DNA from 2 places in the Colwellia sp. KU-HH00111 genome. Region 2 is predicted to be linked to the other one. Evidence: riboswitches for the same ligand, from Rfam matches in the RefSeq annotation. Region 2 holds a riboswitch; the other holds the start of a gene.
The links. A riboswitch is a leader RNA that binds a small molecule or an ion and turns the genes downstream of it on or off. The one in region 2 is predicted to bind lysine.
Positions count from the first base shown of each region.

Region 1 (5,776 bases), on a different contig from region 2:
CTTGCTGATAATTAATTTTTCTATCAATGACAGGGACAACATAATAACCACACTCTGCCACAGCAAAACGGCCAAGCTCTAACCAAAGCTCATTTACGCCGGCTTGTGCCTTAATATCAGCTAAGTCCGTTATAATTTGTTGCCACGACAAGGTGTTGCCATCACCAAGGTAGTCGATACCCAAACCGCCGCCTAAGTCGAGGATTTTTAACTCCATACCGATATCATCTGCCAGCTTGGTTAATGGCATCACCATTTGCCCCCAAAGTGAGTACATTTTTTCATTACTGAGCATATTGCCCCATTGAAAAATATGTAAACCACAAATATCTAGGGCTGGATAATCACTAACCCGAATGCTTTGCCATTCTTGGGTTGATAGTCCAAATGGCGTTAAACTATTTCCTCCTAAGGGGTTTTTTTCACCTTCAGGCCATTGCAATTGCACCCTAAGCAGTACTGTGGGTGTATCTTTAATGACTTGCTCACACACCACCTCATTCAACCAAATGAGTTGATTGATGCTTTCTACTACAAAAGTACGAACTCCCTTTGCTATAAAGGCTTCTAGTTGTTTTTTTGATTTGGCTGGGCCGGTATTTAATACCCGTGCTGGACTGATCCCCTGTGCTAATACTTGGTGTAATTCACCTGAGCTAGCAACATCAAAATTAAATCCTTCACTGTCAAGCGTTTGAATAATTTTAGACAAGGGATTAGCTTTCACAGCAAACCAGAGTTTAATGACATCTTGCTGTTGTAGTTGTTTAAGGTGCTTTTTTAACGCATCCAATTGATAAACAAAATACCCTTGCTCATCGTTGGGCGACTCATGAGCAAGCAAGGTAGTTTCGATACTGGTATCAAACCAAGTGGGTTTAGTGGTCATAATTTACTTCTATTCATTTAAAGGTAGCAAGGTGCTTATCTTAAGATTGATTCTAACTCAAGTGACGCATCACTTTGCTCATCGCGATATTTAACAATCAAGGCACAGGCCATGTTTAAACCTTGAGCTTGTGCCCATGCACCCTTTATAGGACGAGTGCCCGGAACAACCACAGCCCGTTCAGGAATTTCAGCCCCTTTTTCACGCATGACTTGATTCACACAATCATAAACAGGCACTGATTTAGACAATGAAACTCCTGGAGCTAACACAGCACCTTTTTTAACAACAATACCTTCTACCACAACAACACCCGCACTTAAGAAAGCGTCGTCTTCAATAATTACCGGACTTGCACCAATAGGCTCTAATACCCCACCAATTTGCACTGCTGCTGATACATGCACATTACGGCCAACTTGTGCACATGAACCAATTAAGGCGTGACTATCTACCATAGTTCCGCTATCCACATACGCACCCACATTAATATAAGCCGGTGGCATAATAATGACCCCCTCAGCTACATAAGCACCTGCTCGAACAGAGGAACCACCTGGCACTAAGCGTACACCATCTTCCGGTGTAAATTGACGAGCGGGTAGATTTTCTTTATCAACAAAACCTTGATAGTTGCCGTCAAAGCTTACATTTTTACCCGCTTTAAAAGCCGCTAAAATGCCTTGTTTTACCTCAACATTAGCGTGCCAATGTCCATTTTCGTCTTGATTTGCTGCACGTAATGCGCCGGTTTCCAACTGTGCTAATACATCTTGCCAGTTCATGCTATATTCCTATTTGTAAGATTAGTGTTATGAAAAGAAGTGTGATTAGCCTGAGCTAACCATTGATTTATTTGTTCATTGCACGCTAATAGTAAGGTGCTATCAGTTACCTCCAAATGTGTTAACGGTGGGCGTAACATTGAAGATTGAATGGTGTTTTGCTGCTGCATTAATACTTTAACCGGAATGGGATTAGCCGCACTAAATAACGCGTCCACCGCATCATGCCATACCCCAAGCAAGCCCTGTGTTTGCCCAGCTAAACATCGCTGCACGTAACAATGGGTTGCTTGTGGCCAGGCATTAGCACAAACCGACACTAATCCTCGTGCTCCTGCTGGTACTAAATAAGGCAGCATCGCATCTTCACCGCTGTACAACTCAATATTGGGGCATTGTTTGCGGTAATTAAGAAATTTATTTAAATCTCCACTGGCTTCTTTCATCGCCCAGCAGTTAGGATGATTTTGCAACGTTTTTAAGGTTTCAATCGGGATTTCAATACCGCTGCGAGATGGCACGTTATATAACATACAGGGAAATTCAGCCGCATCTAACAAAGCATTAAACCATTGAGTTTGACCAACGACTCCGGGTTTGGCATATAAAGGGGTTGCCAGTAAAAAACTGTCAATAGCTAAGCCATTACAACGTTTTATCCAGTTTACTTGTGCGACTAAATTATAACCACCAACTGCAACCATCAAAGGCACATCTAGCTGGAGGTCACAAACAAACTCAACGATACTTAGCTGCTCTTCACTGGTCAAGGCTAAACCTTCACCTGTACTACCCAATAATAACAACCCATTACCGGCAGCAGCTTGTGCTTTGGCAAGTTGTTTTAAACTGGTAAAGTCAATCTCTGAATTTTCTAAAAATGGCGTCACTAATGCGGTCCACAACGGGTAGGCACAAAGACGGTTTTCAGCCGGCACTTGCGTGTCTAGGCTGCAAGATATATTAGTAGTGGATGATTTTATATTCATTACTCTCGAACTCATTAAAACCTGCATTAGGCAGATTAGTTCAGAGAGCTTGTAGGCATTTACGTTGAGCCGAGCAATCACCGTAAGTCATAGGTGTATACTGGCTGATATGCAAAGGCCAGAAGCTCTCCACTCAATTACTAAACAACCTTAGGTCAGTTAGTAACAGTGACAATCGTTGGGATTCAGCCCACATTGATAAGAAATATCTCTCATCAAAAACGACCGACAACAACTTCATCAAATAAGTTATTGCCTCGGCGTTAATCCCCCTCATTATCATTAGCAGAGTTTGATCTCTGGGTTTTGATTTAGTTTAACTAAGTCAAAACAATGATAACTACCTGGTTAACGCTCCTCTTCTGACCCCTTTAAAATCTTATGGCATAGCACCACAAGATTAGAATTAGGGACGGGGTTATTTAAACATTTTCCACGCTTTTTTGTCAATGTGGAAAAATTCTAATTGTTGAATTGAATGGCTATCTAGTAGAATAGTATCTTCTATCTTATTCATCGTTGTTTCTTTTTATGTCTATATCCTTGTCAAATGTTAGCCAACTATTGTTACGCAATGACACATTACTATCTGCCAAAACCCCATTATTTATTAACTTAATGGCAGATGGATTTATTGAACATTATTTGTCAGATAATTCTAACGCCAAAATAAGTTGTTATAACACCAATTATATTGACCATCAGGCACTAAAAAAACAATATAACAACAGAATAACGTCAAGCTTCACCAGTGAATATCATACTGAACTAACACATGACTTAGTCGTGATTAATTTCCCTAAAAGTAAAGGTGAACTCGCATTCACCTTGGCAATGATTGCACCATTTTTAGATATCGACGCTAAAATCTTTCTGGTTGGAGAAAAAAAAGGGGGGGTACAGTCTAGCCCTAAATTAACTCAAGCTTTTCTTAACAATTGTCAAAAAGTCGATGCTGCACGTCATTGCTTGTTGTTCGTGGGAATAGTCAAAGCGGAAAGTTTAAATAAAGCTTTCATCCTTAATGACTGGTTCGAAAAATATCAACTTAGTGTTGGGGGTATAACACTTACCATAGCTTCATTACCTGGTGTCTTTAGCCAAAAGAAACTAGATGTTGGTACTGCCTTATTGTTAGAAAACTTACCTAGGGTGATGAAAGGCAAGGTGTTAGATTTTGGTTGTGGCGCTGGTGTGATCAGCTGTTTTATCGGAAAAAAATTCGCTGATACTGAACTATGTTTACTTGATGTCAGTGCGCTTGCCATAGCGTCAGCAAAGAAAACCTTAGCATTGAACCACATACCTGGGCATGTATTTGCTTCAAATAGCTTATCTGAGGTATCCGAAAAATATCAACATGTCGTATCTAACCCTCCTTTTCATCAAGGCACAAAAACCAGTTATCTAGCCAGTGAAGAATTTCTGCGCGGTATAAAACCACATCTGCAGCACAACGGAAATATCACCATTGTTGCTAATAGTTTTTTACAATACTTACCGATAATGCAGCAACATATTGGCAATAGTCGCAGTTTGCTCAGCAAACAAGGTTTCAGTATTTACTACGCAGATCGTAAATAATAGCGAGCCAAACTTGATAAAGTTACTTTTTTCAGCGATGGTTATCTGATGAATACAATAAAAAAATTAATGTCTAATCGTCGGTATTTACTGACGAGTATTTTCAGCGTTTCCTTTTTAGTGCTAATAATCATCTTAGCCACTATTATTTATCTGGTTGAAGCAAAAGAAAAAATAAATTTAGAAACTAACACCACGGCTTGGGCAAACTCTTTAGCGCACACCAGCGTGAATTATTTATTAGACAATGATAACAACGCACCAAGAGAACTTAATACGCTATTGAAGCAAATAATCACACCAAGTTTTATTAATTATATCCATATATACAAAATCGATAATGCCGATGTAACTCAGTATTTTACAGGTTTTAATAAAAGCATGTATTATCCTTCCATCGCCGATAAAATTGATCAAATTGCACCATTATCGACACTTCAATATCAAACGGACTATGCTGAACTTATTGTTAATATAATGCATAACGAACAAACCATAGGTTATTTATATATTCAATCAAGCACCAAACACATAACTGATTATCGTCGGTTACTCTATTTTACTGGCGTGCTGTTGTTGTTATTAGGCTTAGCTTTAGCTTTATTGTTAGCCGTTGTTATTCAAAGAAGAATAAGTAAGCCTATTGCAACTATCGTGGGTGCTTTACAGACAATTGCGCAAAAAAAAGACTATCAAGCACGAATTCAGCCACTGCCTATTATTGAATTAGATATTCTTGCTAGAAATATCAATATATTACTAGCAAGAACTGAAAAGTACCTACAGAAAAAAGACGAGAATCACCAACAAGCATTACAACAAAATAATCACTTAGCCGAAAAATTACAGGCAAGAACAGACGCCTTAAAAGAATCAAACCAAGAGCTACTATTAACCCTAGAAAAATTGCACCAGTTTCAAGGTCAATTAGTTGAAACCGAAAAAATGGCCTCACTCGGGGATATGGTTGCCGGTATTGCTCATGAAGTAAACACCCCTATTGGTTTGGGAATTACCGCTTCAACACTGTTAAGCGATAGTCATAGTGAAATAAAACAAGCTTTTGAAAACAAGACGTTAAAATCAAGCCAGTTGAAAAAATTCTTAATTCAAGGTGAAGAAAATATTGCTATTATTTACCGAAACTTAGAACGCTCTGCGCAGTTAATTTCAAGCTTTAAGAAAGTTGCCGTTGATCAATCAACTGCCGATAATCGTGTGTTTAATGTAAAAGAACTCATAGAAGAGGTGATGCTTACTTTGCAAGCAAAACTCAATGAAGAGCAAGTAGTAATCACCATAGATTGTCCAGAAAATCTTGTCATTGAAAGTAAGCCTGGCCCTATTAACCAAATTTTAATCAACCTTATTTTAAATTCCATTATTCACGGTTTTGAGCATAAACCAGCTGGCGCAATCAATATCTCTGTCATGCATTTAAGTGATCAACTTCACCTTTGTTATCAAGATGATGGTGAAGGTATGGATGAAAATATCAAAGCAAAAGTGTTTGAGCCTTTTACCACTAC
Region 1 covers NZ_BAABWO010000001.1:293,642-299,417, reverse strand. Annotated here, with positions in the region: gene ABXG98_RS01200 (PLP-dependent decarboxylase) at 1-889, opposite strand, end outside; gene ABXG98_RS01195 (2,3,4,5-tetrahydropyridine-2,6-dicarboxylate N-succinyltransferase) at 925-1,674, opposite strand; partial or broken gene dapA (4-hydroxy-tetrahydrodipicolinate synthase) at 1,734-2,612, opposite strand; lysine riboswitch at 2,778-3,033, opposite strand; gene ABXG98_RS01185 (methyltransferase) at 3,195-4,247, shown strand; gene ABXG98_RS01180 (sensor histidine kinase) at 4,296-5,776, shown strand, end outside.
Region 1: it holds a riboswitch for lysine, as region 2 does, so the genes downstream of both, dapA (4-hydroxy-tetrahydrodipicolinate synthase) here and lysC (lysine-sensitive aspartokinase 3) in region 2, are expected to answer to the same signal.

Region 2 (5,776 bases):
GTGCTATTAGCCGAAGCGAAAGTTCCTTATGATATTGTGTTGGGCATGGAAGAAATCAATGATGACTTTAGCGAAACTGATGTGGTACTAGTTATTGGTGCTAATGATACCGTAAACCCTGCTGCCAATGATGATCCAAACAGCCCTATTGCCGGAATGCCGGTGTTAGAGGTATGGAATGCTAAAGAGGTGGTTGTGTTTAAACGCTCTATGAATACAGGTTATGCAGGGGTGCAAAACCCACTATTCTTTAAAGAAAACTCACAAATGCTATTTGGTGATGCAAAAGAAACAACGGAACAGATTTTCAGAGCATTATAACTTAACGCGTTTATGAGCAGTTAAAAAGGTTGGGTGAGGCACTCAACCTTTTTAACTACTATTCACTAGCAGAATACTCAACATTACAGCTAAATAATTAGTGTAATTACTCTTTTTACTTTACTTTAGTTTAAATCAGCGTTTAAATCACAGCATCGAGAAATTAAGCTAGGTTAATAAAATTCATATTTATTATGAATATCAATTGATTTATCATTTCGTTTCTTTAATATAATTTAAAGGCATTGTTCGATGTCTATTCTTCCAATTAGGAGAGCGCTTTATGACAAGTAAAATCTCAATTCCCAGTTCTGGTGACAAAATCACGATAGCTAATGGTAAATTAGTGGTACCTAATAATCCTATTGTCCCCTTTATTGAAGGTGATGGTATAGGTGTAGACGTAACGCCTCCTATGATCAAAGTTGTTGATGCCGCTGTTAATAAAGCTTATGGCAAAGAGAAAAAAATTGCTTGGATGGAAGTTTACGCAGGTGAAAAAGCAACCCAAGTTTACGATTCAGAAACCTGGCTGCCTGATGAAACTTTAGAAATGTTTAAAGAATACAAAGTAGGCATAAAAGGGCCATTAACCACACCTGTAGGTGGTGGCATGCGCTCGTTAAATGTTGCTTTACGCCAAATATTAGATTTATATGTTTGTCAAAGACCGGTGCAGTGGTTTACTGGCGTACCGAGCCCAGTGAAAAAACCGTCTGAAGTTGACATGGTCATTTTCCGAGAAAATACCGAAGATATTTATGCTGGTATTGAGTACCAAGCAGACTCAGAAAGCGCTAAAAAAGTCATTTCTTTCCTTACTGAAGAAATGGGCGTTACTAAGATGCGCTTTACCGAAAATTGCGGTATTGGTATCAAACCTGTTTCTAAAGAAGGCACGCAACGCTTAGTGCGCCAAGCAATTCAATATGCCATTGATAACAACCGAGATTCAGTAACCTTAGTACACAAAGGTAATATCATGAAGTTTACTGAAGGTGCTTTTAAAGATTGGGGTTATGAGCTAGCTTGTGAAGAGTTTGGTGCCGAATTAATTGATGGTGGCCCATGGTGTCGTATTAAACACCCAAAAACAGGCAAAGAAATAATTATTAAAGATGTTATTGCTGATGCGATGTTACAACAAATATTACTTCGTCCTGCTGAGTACAGTGTTATTGCCACGCTTAATTTAAATGGTGATTACCTGTCTGATGCGCTTGCAGCACAAGTGGGTGGTATTGGTATTGCCCCAGGAGCTAATTTAAACGATGAAGTAGCTATTTTTGAAGCGACTCATGGTACAGCGCCTAAGTATGCAGGTAAAAATAAAGTGAACCCAGGCTCTGTTATTTTATCGGCAGAAATGATGTTACGTCATATGGGCTGGGTAGAAGCGGCAGATTTACTACTAAAAGGCATGTCAGGAGCAATAGGTGCAAAAACCGTTACATACGATTTTGAGCGCTTAATGGATGATGCAACCTTAGTGACGTGTTCAGAGTTTGGCGATTGTATTATTGACCATATGTAAGCATTATTGCTTGTTGTAATTACATCAAAAAAGCCAGCGTAATATATAATTACACTGGCTTTTTTTATCGCTTTTTTAATACGTTAACATAGGCGTAAATATTTATCAGAGCAGTCGTTTTAGCCACTGCACTAGCCGGCCTAGACTTTCATGCCAAGCATTGGTTGTTTGCTGTAGTTTGTTACTATTAGGCACATAGTAGCTCCAGTTTTTCTCGCTATTAATATTTTTAACCCAATGCCCCACCGGCGCTGCAACTGGCTCAACACCTTGGTCTTGAAAGTACAGCATTGCTCTAGGCATATGATTGGCATTAGTCACTAACACAATGTTGGTGCCAAAAACTCTAGGGGCAATTAATTGTGCTTCTTCTTCTGTGTCTTTAGGGAAGTTTTCAGTAATTATTTTTTGTTTAGGAATACCTAATAATACTAACGCTTGTTTCATTTTTTGCGCGTGAGAAGTAGGATCAGTATTGTGATGGCCGGAAGTGATTATTTTAGCGTTAGGGTGAAGCTTATGAATTCTCAATACCTCAACCAAGCGCTGCAATGAGTCTGAATTTAATTGACTTGTTACCGGCAATGCTTCGTTACCTTGATGCCAACCACCTAACGCTACAATATAATCGACACGTTTGTTAGTAGGGGAGTAAGCAGGGTAATTATCTTCAATACTAACCATAACACGATCAGACAATGCCGGTATTGATGAAGCAACCAATAACACTAGCGCAGAAAGTAAGCACTTAAAACTGATATGAGGGCGTTTTCGAAAAAAAAGCACCGACAAAAGTAATAAAATCAGCACAATATTAATTGGCATAACAAACACTGAAATGATTTTTTTAAGTAAAAATAAATCCATTACATTGAATAATTATAGTGGGATAGTATCAATACTATATCAAAGTTTATAACAATTTATGTAATGAAATCAGGATATTCAAATAAAGCATATTAGCCGTCTAAAAGTCTATTGCAATTTTTGTTCATTTAAGGTTTAATAGAGCAGTTACTCAATTATGTGTTTGAACACTCTATTAAGTAACACCAGAAGAGGAGCGATAACTAGGTAAATAACGTGATACCCAAGGGTATTAGGAACCACATTCCGATAAGCGTTATTGAGGGAGTTTATCGCCGAGAGTATTAGCAATGTGGCTGTTAATACTCGGTCACTAAGGCTGAATCCTTAGGGCTGTCACCGTATTTTATACCTGAAAAGGTAAAGGTGGAGAGCTTCTGGCTGAAAAAGTTATATTGCGCGTATAAATGTATTAAAATACGTTAGCCTGCCAAACTGCTCAGTCATGCTCTTCCTGTATTAATTCGCCAATGATACTTATTAAATCATAGCACTTAGGAAGAATAACCATGTTTCAACAAGCACAATCTCAATCCTCTGAACAACCTAATCAAAATTTAGCTATGAGTGTGGCCAAATTTGGCGGCACTAGTGTTGCTGACTTTCCAGCAATGTTGCGCTGTGCTCATATTATTAAAAACGATACCCGTAATCGCTTAGTGGTTGTGTCAGCGAGTGCCGGTGTAACCAACCATCTAGTTCGTTTAAGCCAAGCAAATATTTCACTTGAAGAGCAAAACCAAATTATTGCAGCTATTCGAGTAATTCAACTCAACATTACCCAGCATTTAACATCTTCAGTTGAACAGGCTTTAAACACCGAAATTGATAACTTACTTGATCAGCTAGCAACTTTGGCATTAAACCAGTCGCAGCAACACAGCGTTAAACAAAGTGATGCTATTCTTGCGTTTGGCGAGCAACTTAGCTCAAGAATATTTGCCCAAGTATTACAGTCTATTGATGTTAATGGCGCTTATTTTAATGTGCAACAAGTGATGAAAACCAATAGCTTGTATGGCAAAGCCGTGGTTGATGTTGAACAGTTGGCCTTGGCGTGTAATCAATTGTTAGTGCCTAAATTGAGCCAACAAGTACTGGTCACCCAAGGTTTTATTGGTGAAGATGGTTTAGGCGAAACCACCACTTTAGGCCGAGGAGGCTCAGACTATAGCGCGGCTTTGCTTGCTGAAGCACTTAATGCACAAAACCTAGCCATTTGGACCGATGTAGTTGGTATTTTTACCACAGATCCTCGCATTACTGAGCAAGCACGTGCCATTAAAGAAATCAGCTTTGGTGAAGCCGCGGAAATGGCGACTTTCGGCGCTAAAATATTGCACCCAGCCACATTAATACCGGCAATGCGACGCAATATTCCGGTGTTTGTCGGCTCAAGTAAAGAGCCAGAAAAAGGTGGCACCCAAATTAAACAAAAAGTAGCCTCAAACCCTACCTATCGCTCAATTGCGTTAAGACGAGAGCAAACCTTAGTTACCGTTAAAAGCCCAGCCATGCTACATGCCAGTGGATTTTTGGCCCAAGTTTTTGGCATTTTAGCTAAGCATGAGCTGAGTGTTGATTTGATCACCACCAGCGAAATCAGTGTTGCACTGACCTTTGATAACCCGAGTGACTCAACTCAGTCGTTGTTAACCTCAACTGTGGTGCAAGAGTTGGAGCAACTATGTGAAGTGTCAGTAGAGCACGGATTGTCATTGGTTGCGGTGATTGGTAATGGTTTAGACTCTGCAAAAGGCATAGGGCAAAGTATTTTTCAAACAATTAATGACACCAACATTCGTTTAATATGTCATGGAGCAAGTGCCAATAACTTATGCTTTTTAGTTGACGAGCAAGATGCCAACCATGTTGTTGAAAAGCTGCATAGTGCATTATTTGTATAGCATTAACGGGTTTTCATTGTTGTTAACAAGGTGTCTAACTGAGTCGTTAAACCTTGCAAATCATCAATCGACATTCCTGTAACAGAAAACATCTGTGCAGGAATGTTAATTGCTTGTGCTTTTAACTGGCAGCCCGCTTGAGTTAGTTTTATTTCAACACTACGTTCGTCGTTACTATTACGCACCCGACTTAGCAAATCTTGTTTTTCTAATCGTTTCAATAACGGTGATAAGGTGCCAGAGTCGAGATCAAGTTTGTCACCAAGGTGTTTAACTGAAACAACCGAGCGAGTGTTATTATGTTCCCATAACACCAACATCACCAAATATTGTGAATAGGTCAAGCCCAGTTGTTTTAATACCGGGCTATAATGACGATTCATCAATTTTGTCAGGCTATAAAGCCTAAAGCACAATTGGTTTTCTAATTTCAAATTATCATTATTAGGCATAAATTATGACCATCGTTTATAAAAGCTTCTCAATATCAGCTTCAATAGCTGCTGGCTTTGTTGTTGGGGCGTAACGTTTAATGACGTTACCTTCTTTATTCACTAAAAACTTAGTGAAATTCCATTTTATCCCCGTTGAACCAAGTAAGCCAGGTGCTTGAGATTTTAAAAAGGTAAAGAGTGGATGACTATTATCGCCATTTACTTCTATTTTGCCAAACAATGGAAATGTAATGTTAAAGCGCAAATCACAAAATTGTTTAATGTCTTCATTACTGCCTTTTTCCTGCTGTTTAAACTGATTGCAAGGAAAAGCAAGCACCTCAAAACCTTGTGCTTGATGTTTTTGATAAAGCGTTTGCAAGCCTTCATATTGTGGCGTAAACCCACAATCACTGGCGGTATTAACAATTAACATCACTTTGTTTTTATAGCTAGCTAATTCTATAGTTTCGCCGCTGCTATCTTTGGCAGAAAACTGGTATATGTCATGACTCATTATATTTCCTCAGATGAGAACACCTTCTCATTATATTTTTATTAATAAGCTGTTATTCACAGCGCTATCAATAGATTGTCATTCCAGTGGTGTTTTATGCTGGAATGCAAATAAAAACTAAGTTGCTAAAAATTAAATTGTGCACAACCTAATTTCATAGAGTTTATATTGTTTTTATTTTAATTGCAAAAAAGGG
Region 2 covers NZ_BAABWO010000010.1:18,857-24,632, forward strand. Annotated here, with positions in the region: gene pntB (Re/Si-specific NAD(P)(+) transhydrogenase subunit beta) at 1-321, shown strand, start outside; gene icd (NADP-dependent isocitrate dehydrogenase) at 605-1,855, shown strand; gene ABXG98_RS16150 (ElyC/SanA/YdcF family protein) at 1,961-2,680, opposite strand; lysine riboswitch at 2,904-3,107, shown strand; gene lysC (lysine-sensitive aspartokinase 3) at 3,232-4,629, shown strand; gene ABXG98_RS16160 (MarR family winged helix-turn-helix transcriptional regulator) at 4,632-5,081, opposite strand; gene ABXG98_RS16165 (glutathione peroxidase) at 5,098-5,580, opposite strand.